DNA from 3 places in the Variovorax sp. P4_B10 genome. Region 2 is predicted to be linked to each of the others. Evidence: predicted binding sites of a transcription regulator. Region 2 holds the regulator's gene; each other region holds the start of a gene.

Region 1 (3,247 bases), on a different contig from region 2:
GCGCCATCTGTTGGTCCGACGTCATGGCCGCGGACGGAGGCGCTCCAGGCGGATGGTGCAGCGCGTGATCCTTGGCCTCTTTGCCGTCAGTGGAGGGCAACACGGTGCAGCCCGCCAGGACGGCCAGCGCAATGGAGCCCAGTGTGCGAGCGGTGTTCATGGCGAATCCTTTGAAGTGGCGGGCCATCATCGGCCCGGCCACGTCCCTCCAGGTTGACGCACGTCAAGCCCTTCGCCAATCTCGCCGCCAGCCTTCAGAAGAACCCGAGCTTCTTCGGCGAATAGCTCACGAGCAGGTTCTTGGTCTGCTGGTAGTGGTCGAGCATCATCTTGTGCGTTTCCCGGCCGATGCCCGACTCCTTGTAGCCGCCGAAGGTGGCGTGTGCCGGGTAGGCGTGATAGCAGTTGGTCCACACCCGGCCGGCCTGGATGGCACGGCCCATGCGGTAGGCGGTGCTGCCGTCGCGCGTCCACACGCCGGCGCCCAGGCCGTAGGGGGTGTCGTTGGCAATCGCCAGCGCTTCGGCCTCGGTCTTGAAGGTCGCGATCGCGAGCACGGGACCGAAGATCTCCTCCTGGAAGATCCGCATCTTGTTGTGCCCCTTGAACAGCGTGGGCTGGATGTAGTACCCGCCGGCCAGCTCGCCGCCGAGCTGCGCGCGGCCGCCGCCGGCCAGGCACTGCGCGCCCTCTTCCTTGCCGAGGTCGAGGTAGGTCATGATCTTGTCCATCTGGACGGCCGAGGCCTGGGCTCCCATCATGGTCTCGGTGTCCAGCGGGTTGCCCTGCTTGATGGCCTTGATCCGCTCCAGTGCGCGGGCCATGAACCTGTCGTAGATCGACTCCTGGATCAGCGCACGCGAGGGGCAGGTGCAGACCTCGCCCTGGTTGAAGGCAAACAGCACCAGGCCTTCGATGGCCTTGTCGAAGAAGTCGTCGTCCGCGTCCGCGATGTCTTCGAAGAAGATGTTGGGGCTCTTGCCGCCGAGCTCGAGGGTGGCCGGGATCAGGTTGCCGGCCGCGGCCTGCGCAATGACCCGGCCCGTGGCCGTGGAGCCCGTGAATGCGATCTTGGCGATCCGCTTGCTGCCGGCCAGCGCCATGCCGGCCTCGCGGCCGTAGCCGTTGACGATATTGAGCACGCCGGGCGGCAGCAGGTCGGCCAGCAGCTCGGCCATCACCATGATGCTGACGGGCGTCGATTCGGCGGGCTTGAGCACCACGCAGTTGCCTGCGGCGATGGCGGGCGCGAGTTTCCAGGCGGCCATCAGGATCGGGAAGTTCCAGGGAATGATCAGCCCCACCACGCCCAGCGGCTCGTGAAAATGGTAGGCGATGGTGTTCTCGTCGATCTCGCTCAATGCGCCTTCCTGCGCGCGCAGGCAGCCGGCGAAATAGCGGAAATGGTCGACGGTCAGCGGAATGTCGGCGTTGAGCGTCTCGCGGATCGGCTTGCCGTTGTCCACCGTCTCCGCGTAGGCGAGCAGCTCGAGGTTCTGCTCGAGGCGGTCCGCGATCTTCAGCAGCACGTTGGCGCGCTCGGCCGGAGAGGTTCGGCCCCACTGGCCGGCAGCCGCATGGGCCGCGTCGAGTGCGAGTTCGATGTCTTCCGCGCCGGAGCGGGCTGCGCGGGTGTAGGGCTTGCCGGTGATCGGCGTGATGACGTCGAAGTACTGTCCCTTCAGCGGCGGCACGAACTTGCCGTTGATGAAGTTGTCGTAGGCGGGCTTGAAGTCGATCTTCGCGCCGGGGGTATGGGGGCTGGCGTATTGCATGGTCTTGTCTCCGTCTGGTGGGGGGTGGAAGGCGACCGCGCAAACCGGATGCCGCGCGGACCCGGGGGTGCGGCATTGCATGCGCCGTGCCAGCGGGCCTTGAACGCGAATCCCCTGATCTGGCGCAAGAATCGGGTCAGCTTCCTGCGCCAGACTGCGCAAGCGGTGTGCTGCGATGAGCAACTGTCACGAAACGGGACAGTGCAGCCCCGCATTCATGCTCAAACAGCTCGACGTCCGTTACACCCCGGGGCCCGCAGAGGCCCGCCTGGAGACAAGAGATGCACGCGAACCCCCTCATCGTCGCCCGCACGCCGGGCTCGCGCCTGCGCGAAGCGCGCCGCCAGCTGGCGACCACCGGCGAGGTCGCCGACGGACTCCTCGATGCCGCGTTGCGCCGAAGCTGGGAGCGCAGCCGCGGCTTCGGCCTGGCGCCATCGGGGCGCGCGCCCGGCGTTCCCCACGCATCCGCGGCGCAACTCGCACGGGCGCTGGACCAGCAGCGCGAACTCGCGTCCCATGCGCGGCCGGTCATGGAGTTCCTGTTCGAACAAATGCGCGACACCGACAGCATGGTCATCCTCGCCGACGCACAGGGCATGCTGCTCGAGGCCCTGGGCGATGCGCATTTCGCGAACCGCGCCCAACGCGTGGCCCTGCGCCCCGGCGCCAACTGGAACGAGCAGTGGCGCGGCACCAATGCCATCGGCACCGCGCTGGCCGACGCGGCGCCGGTGGTGGTGCATGCAGGCGAGCACTACCTCGACCGCAACGGCTTTCTCACCTGCACGGCCGCGCCGATCACCGGGCCGGACGGGCGCGTGCTGGGCGTGCTCGACATTTCGGGCGACCACCGCGGCTACCACCGTCATGCGCTGGCACTCGTCCGGCTCGCCGTGCGTACCGTCGAGCAGAAGCTGTTCGACACGCGCCATACCGCGAACCTGCGCCTGCGCCTGCATCTCCAGCCCGAGGGCATCGGCAGCGTGACGGAGGGCCTGCTGGCCCTGTCGGACGACGGATGGGTGGTGGGGGCCAATGCGGCGGCACTCGCGCTGCTGGGCCTCTCCCGCTGCGACGTCGGCGCCACCACCGTGGAACAGGTGCTGCAGCTGGAAGTGCCGACGCTGATGGCCTGGTGCCGCCAGCCGGCCGGCGCGCCACGCGTGGTGCGCAGGCATGACGGCAGTGCTCTCTGGTTGCGGGTAGAGGCCGGGCGTCACGTCCTGCCGGCACCCCGAGACGATCGCATCGCTCTCCATTCGGCGAGAACCCAGGCCGATGCGCTGACCGAACTGGACACCGGCGACCCGGTCATGCGGGCCGCGGTCGAGCGCGCGAGGCGCGTGCTGGACAAGCCGATCGCGTGCCTGTTGCTCGGTGCGTCCGGCGTCGGCAAGGAGATGTTCGCCCGGGCCCTGCACGCCAGCGGAACACGCCGCGAGGGCCCGTTTGTCGCCGTCAACTGCGCT
Region 2 (3,247 bases):
GCCCAGGCGCGGGATCAGCGCGCCGGTCACGAAGGTGTCGAGGTCGATGAAGTTCTGGCCCGAGTTGCGCCTGAAGTACTGGTTGCCGATGTTGCGGCCACCCGCCACCGCCATCGCGCCGTCGGCGATGAAGAGCTTGTTGTGCATGCGCCGGTTGACGCGGCTGAAGTCGAAGAGCGAGGCGGTGAAGCGCCGCAGCAGGCTGCCGCGCCCGGCCGGAAACGGATTGAAGAGGCGCAGCTCGACGTTCGGCGTGGCGGCCAGCCCGAGCAGCAGTTCGTCTTCGCCCGAGGTGTAGAGGTCGTCCATCAGCAGCCGCACGCGCACGCCGCGCTGCGCCGCATCGCGCAGGGTGCGCAGCAGGTAGCGGCCGGTCTCGTCGTTCTCGATCTGGTAGTACTGCACGTCGAGCGTGCGCTGGGCGCGGCGCGCGAGCTGGATGCGGGTGTCGAAGGCGAAGTCGCCGCCCGGCATCAGGCGGAAGCCGCTGAGGTCGGGGTCGGGCTGGGAGGCCAGCGCGATCTTGCCGAGGGCCGTGTCGGCCGAGACGGCGAGGGCCTTGGTGGGCGGGCGTGGCGCTTCGTCGGGCAGGGTGGCGCAGCCTGCGAACAGCAACGATGCCGCCACGACGAAGACCCAGTGCCCACAACACGACAGCAGGCGACGGATCATCGGCGGCTTTCTACAGTGCCTTGCGCAGGTTGGCGGGCGCGATGCGCAGGGCTTCGCGGTACTTGGCCACGGTGCGCCGCGCGCACTCGATGCCCTGCTCCTTCAGCATCTCGGAAATCTGGCTGTCGGACAGCGGTTTCTTGATGCTCTCGGAGCTCACGAACTGCTTGATCAGCGCGCGCACCGCGGTGCTCGACGCATTGCCGCCGGTCTCGGTGCCGAGCGCCGAGCCGAAGAAGTACTTGAGCTCGACCGTGCCGAACGGTGTGGACATGTACTTGGCCGTGGTCACGCGCGAGATGGTCGATTCGTGCAGGCCCAGCTCGTCGGCAATTTCGCGCAGCACCAGCGGCCGCATCGCGAGCTCGCCGTGCACGAAGTAGCTCTTCTGACGCTCGACGATCGCATTGCTCACGCGCAGGATGGTATCGAAGCGCTGCTGGATGTTCTTGATGAACCAGCGCGCCTCCTGCAGCCGCTGCGACAGCGCCTGGCTGCCCTCGCCCTTGTGCGACTTGAGCGCACCGGCGTAGATGTCGTGCACGCGCAGGCGCGGCATCACCTCGGGGTTGAGCATGACGCGGAACTTCACGTTCGTGCCGCGGCCGATCTTGGTGACGATCACGTCGGGAATCACGATGTTGCGCTCGACGTCGACGAAACGGCGGCCCGGCTTGGGCTCGAGGCGCGCAATGATCTGCAGCGCCGAGCGCACCAGCTCTTCGTTGGTGCGCGTCAGGGTGGCCAGGCGCTTGAAGTCGCGCCGCGCGAGCAGCTCCATCGGCTGCTTGCAGATGGCGATGGCGGTCTTGCGGACCAGCGCTGCCTCCTCGGCCTCGTCCTCGCTGGCCAGTGCGCGCAGCTGGATGCCGAGGCATTCGCCCAGGTCGCGCGCGCCGACGCCGACGGGCTCCAGGCTCTGCAGCAGGCCGAGCGCCATCTGGAAGTGGTGCACGAGTTCGTCGAACTGGTCGTTGTCGTCGCCCGCAAGGCCCGAGGCCAGCGCGGGCAGCGAGTCTTCGAGGTAGCCGTCGTCGTTGAGCGATTCGATCAGGAAGCGCAGCGCGGCGCTGTCGTTCTCGTTCAGGCGCAGGCTGAGCGCCTGGCGGTGCAGGAACGATTGCAGCGATTCCTGGCTGCGCGCGAGCTCGGTGGCGTCGGCACGTTCGTCGTCGCCGAGGTTGTTCTGGCGCGCAGGCGCATCGCTGCCCCACTCGCTGTCGTCGGGCGCCATGTCGACGGTGCCGTCGCCTTCCCAGTCGGGCTCGCGCTCGGTGGTGTCGGCAGTGGCGCCATCGGCGTCGCTGGTTGCCGCGGTGTCGGTGGAGGCGGTCGTCGCGCTGCTGGCCGGCGCCGAGGCGAATTCGCTCTCGCCGGCCTCCTCGCGCGGCACGGGTGTGTCGACGGCATCGAGCCCGAATTCCTCGCGCGCCGCTTCTTCCGCGGTGCGTTCGAGGAACGGGTTCTCGTCCAGCATCTGCTCGACCTCCTGGCTCAGTTCGAGCGTGGAGAGCTGGAGCAGCCGGATCGACTGCTGCAGCTGTGGCGTGAGCGCCAGATGCTGCGAGACGCGAAGGGACAGCCCTTGCTTCATGGAGAACGCGACCCTCCCTTACATCCGGAAGTGCTCGCCCAGGTACACCCTGCGTACTTCGGCGTTGTCGACGATCTCCGAGGGTGTGCCTTGTGCCAGCACATGCCCGTCGCTGATGATGAACGCGTGATCGCAGATGCCCAGCGTTTCACGCACGTTGTGGTCGGTGATGAGCACGCCGATGCCGCGCTCCTTCAGGAAACTGATGATCCGCTGGATCTCGATGACCGCGATCGGGTCGATACCGGCGAAAGGCTCGTCCAGCAGGATGAAGCGCGGCTGGGTGGCCAGCGCGCGCGCGATCTCGACGCGGCGGCGTTCGCCGCCCGAGAGCGCGAGCGCGGGCGAGTCGCGCAGGTGGTCGACCCGCAGGTCGGCCAGCAGCTCGGACAGGCGCTCTTCGATGTGCTTCTTGGAAAGCGCCACCACCTTGCCGCTTTCGTCGGGTTCGCGCTGCAGCTCGAGCACGGCCCGCACGTTCTCTTCGACCGTCAGCTTGCGGAAGATCGAGGCTTCCTGCGGCAGGTAGCTCAGGCCCATGCGCGCACGGCGATGGATCGGCATGTGGGCGATGGGCTCGCCGTCGATGGTGATCTCGCCGGCGTCGGCACGCACCAGCCCGACGATCATGTAGAACGAGGTGGTCTTGCCGGCGCCATTGGGGCCGAGCAAACCGACGACTTCGCCCTTCTGCACGTCGAGCGAGACGTCCTTGACGACCGTGCGGCTGCCATAGCTTTTCTGCAGGCCGCGTGCGACCAGGCGGCTGCCCGGGACGTTGTTGGCTTCCTGGATTCCGGCGGTTTCGATCACTTGTGCCCTTCTCCCTCTCCACTGAGCGTGGTGGTCGAGCGCAGGCCGGTGCCAGGCGCGGGTGTGGGGGCCGGGGCCGCGGCAGGTTTCGCGCCCGCCGGGGCGGAGGCGCCGGGCTTCGGTGCGGCGGCCGCCTTGGGGGTGAGGATGGTCCTGACGCGTCCGCCC
Region 3 (3,247 bases), on a different contig from region 2:
GCAGGCCCACCTTGACCGATGCGCCATAAGGCACCGCATTGATGGCCTCCTGCATCGCCGAGCCGACCTGGATGTCGATCTGGCTCAGCACCGACAGCGGGATCGTGCACAGGCACCAGTCGGCCTTGGCCTGCGTGACCGCGCCGCCCTTGGCCTCGTCGGTGTAGGTGACGGTGACGCCGCGGTCGTTCTGCTCGATCTTCGTGACCTTGGCGCCGTAGCGGATCAGGCTGCCGACTTCTTTCGCGAAAGCCTTGGCGATCATGTCCATGCCGCCCACGGGCTGGAAGATCGCACTCTGGAATTCGTAGTCCTGCCCGCTCGCGATGTAGCGCCAAAGGTTCGATTGCAGCAGCTCGCTCATGTCGAGCGGCTTCGATGGCCTGGCCAGCGGCATCAGGCCGCCGCCTGCGTCCACCTCGTAGCCGCGGCGATCGCTGCTGACCGTGCCCTCGCGATAACGGAACTGCGTATCGAGCGCGCCCCAGCGGCGCAGGCCTTCGAGCAGCTTCTCCTTGTCTTCCTTGGTCAGCGCGGCATCGAGGTTGCCCTGCGTCGCGGCCTTGCCGAGCAGCTCGGCCACATAGCCCTGGTAGTCGGCCTGCACGTGGCGATAGCGCTGCGGCTTGCCGCCATAGGCCTTGCTCGAATGCACGAGCGCGTTGTAGTTGACCTGGATGAAAGGCTCGAGCGCAACGCCCAGGCGCTTGCAGTAGCCGAGCACCGCGTGGTGATGAAAAGGTATGCGCCACGGGCCCGGATTGAAGTACTCGCCCTTGGCAAAGCCGCATTGCTGCACGGCGCCGCCGAGCTCGGTGAAGGTGTCGCCACCGCGCAGCGTCCAGCAGCGGCCGCCCGCACGATGGCTGAACTCGAGGACCTTGACCGAGTAGCCCGCGTTGCGCAGCTCGAGCGCGGCGGCCATGCCGGCCAGGCCCGCACCAAGAATCAGCACCGAGGCGCCCTTCTTTGCGCCATCGAGTTTCGGAGGGCCGTTGTAGTTGGACTCGGCTGCGAAGCCCAGCGAAGTCATCGCCTGGTACATCGCACCGCCTCCTGCCGTCTTGCCGATGAGCGTGAGCAGATCACGCCGACTGAATAAAGTGTTGTTCTTCGTGGTCATGGGCTGGCTGTAAATGTTTGAAAGGCCGCTGCGAAGGCAGCAGAATCCATGCCAGACAAAGCACCGCGCGCACCGTCGGCGGGACCTTTTTGCCCGGATTCCCGGGAAACTACAATCGCCAACCATGCCCGCCTCCAGCCCCATCGATCAGATCGCCGAGCGTGTGGAACGCTTGCTCGTGCGTCACGAAGAGGTACAGCGCACCAATGCGCTGCTACAGGAACAGGTCGATGCGCTCACGCGCGAACGCGACGGGCTGAAGTCGCGGCTCGCCGCGGCACGCACGCGCCTCGACGCCTTGCTCGAGCGGCTGCCGGCTGAACCACCTCCCGAAGATTCCACCGCATGAAGCAGATAGAAGTACAGATCATGGGCCAGAGCTATCTGCTCGGCTGCCCCGATGGCGGTGAGCCGCAGTTGCGCGATGCCGTCGAACGCGTGGATGCCGCCATGTGCAAGATCCGCGATGCGGGCAAGGTCAAGGCGCGCGATCGCATCGCGGTGCTGGCTTCGCTGAACCTGGCGTTCGACCTCGCAGCGCAGCAGGCGGCTGCAGCAGCGGCCCCTGCCGCAGCACCCGCAACCACCACGGCTGCGGAGCCTGGCGAAGCCGATCCGAAGGCCGCCCAACTGATTCAAAAGCTCGATCAGGCACTGGCCGGCGATGATCATTTGCTCTGAATGAGCCCCGCGGACCCGGACGGAGCGTAAAATCCGAACTGTCTGCGGTGCGCGTCGGGCTTAATATTTCCTTGTTCCAATGCTCTCCGGAGCCGGGCTTGGTACATTGCTTGACGGGCGTGATCATCTCGCGTCAGATGAACCCGAAGTCTTGCTGCCCTCGCCCACCTGAACCCTGGTTCAGGATGCGGGTTCGGCGCCCACTTGCAGACACCTTTTCCATCGGCACGGCCCCCAGCACACCCTGCTCGGGGCCGTTGCTTTGTCCGAAGACCCCGCAGCGTGACCGATCTCCTCGACCCCCTCCTGATCCTCGAACTGGCCACGCTCGGCCTGGGCACCGGCTTCCTCGCAGGCCTGCTCGGCATCGGCGGCGGCATGCTGATGGTGCCGTTCATCACGATCATCATGGGCCACCGCGGCGTGTCGTCGGACCTGGCGGTGAAGATGGCCATCGCCACCTCGATGGCCACGATCATCTTCACCTCGGTGTCGAGCGTGCGCGCGCACCACAAGCGCGGCGCGGTGCGCTGGGACATCGTGCGGCGCCTTGCGCCCGGCATCGTCATCGGCAGCCTGGCGGGCAGCCTGGGCGTCTTCGCATTGCTCAAGGGCACGGCGCTCGCCATCTTCTTCGCGCTGTTCGTGGGCTTCTCGGCCACGCAGATGTTCCTCGACAAGAAACCCAAGCCCACGCGGCAGATGCCGGGCACCGGCGGCCAGCTCGCGGGCGGCGGCGCGATCGGCTTCATCTCGGGCCTGGTGGGCGCGGGCGGCGGCTTCATCAGCGTGCCCTTCATGACCTGGTGCAACGTGTCGATCCACAACGCGGTGGCAACAAGCGCGGCGCTGGGCTTCCCGATCGCGGTGGCCAATGTGCTCGGCTATGCCATCAGCGGCCAGTCGGTGCAGGGCCTGCCGGACGGCTCCTTCGGCTACATCTGGCTGCCCGCGCTGGTGGTGATTGCCTTGTGCAGCGTGTTCACCGCGCCGCTGGGCGCGAAGGCCGCGCACAGCCTGCCGGTGAAGAAGCTCAAGCGCGTGTTCGCGAGCATCCTGTACCTGCTCGCGGCCTACATGCTCTGGAAGGGCTTGAAGGGCTGACCCCATCACCCCGGCTTCGGCAAAGCCGGCTCCGCGGTGTTCCACGCGAGGATGCACGAGCAATAGCCCTTCGGCTCTGGGGTGAGACCCGTTGCGACGGACGGGTCGGGGCCGTATAACGGTTTTCATGAAAATCCTCATCGCCGTCGACGGAAGCGCCTACACGCAAAAGGCCCTCAACTACCTGATCGCCAACCGCGCCATGTTCGTGGACGGGCATGAACTGGTGGTGGTGCACGTGTGCACCGGCGTCTCCGGCCATGTGGCCCGGCACCTCAGCAAGGAGGTGGTGACCGACTACTACGCCGAGGAAAACGCCAAGGTGCTCGAACCCGTGAA

The links. The regulator sigma-54, encoded in region 2, starts transcription at its own class of promoters, with help from an activator protein. The targets are predictions, from matches to a motif close to TGGCANGNAANCTGCTTT.
Region 1: a site for sigma-54 is predicted at 1,850-1,867, ahead of exaC (acetaldehyde dehydrogenase ExaC). Genes of this name have one in related genera too.
Region 3: a site for sigma-54 is predicted at 1,160-1,177, ahead of AC1DXX_RS21315 (flavin monoamine oxidase family protein). Genes of this name have one in related genera too.

Annotation. Positions count from the first base shown of each region.
Region 1 is NZ_JBFUHN010000020.1:23,205-26,451, reverse strand. Features, by position in the region: gene AC1DXX_RS11930 (hypothetical protein) at 1-160, opposite strand, end outside; gene exaC (acetaldehyde dehydrogenase ExaC) at 255-1,775, opposite strand; gene AC1DXX_RS11920 (sigma-54-dependent Fis family transcriptional regulator) at 2,057-3,247, shown strand, end outside.
Region 2 is NZ_JBFUHN010000016.1:32,898-36,144, reverse strand. Features, by position in the region: gene AC1DXX_RS10350 (phospholipase D family protein) at 1-672, opposite strand, end outside; gene rpoN (RNA polymerase factor sigma-54) at 683-2,266, opposite strand; gene lptB (LPS export ABC transporter ATP-binding protein) at 2,285-3,079, opposite strand; gene lptA (lipopolysaccharide transport periplasmic protein LptA) at 3,076-3,247, opposite strand, start outside.
Region 3 is NZ_JBFUHN010000048.1:8,986-12,232, forward strand. Features, by position in the region: gene AC1DXX_RS21315 (flavin monoamine oxidase family protein) at 1-1,123, opposite strand, end outside; gene AC1DXX_RS21320 (hypothetical protein) at 1,248-1,472, shown strand; gene AC1DXX_RS21325 (cell division protein ZapA) at 1,469-1,804, shown strand; gene AC1DXX_RS21330 (sulfite exporter TauE/SafE family protein) at 2,087-2,908, shown strand; gene AC1DXX_RS21335 (universal stress protein) at 3,036-3,247, shown strand, end outside.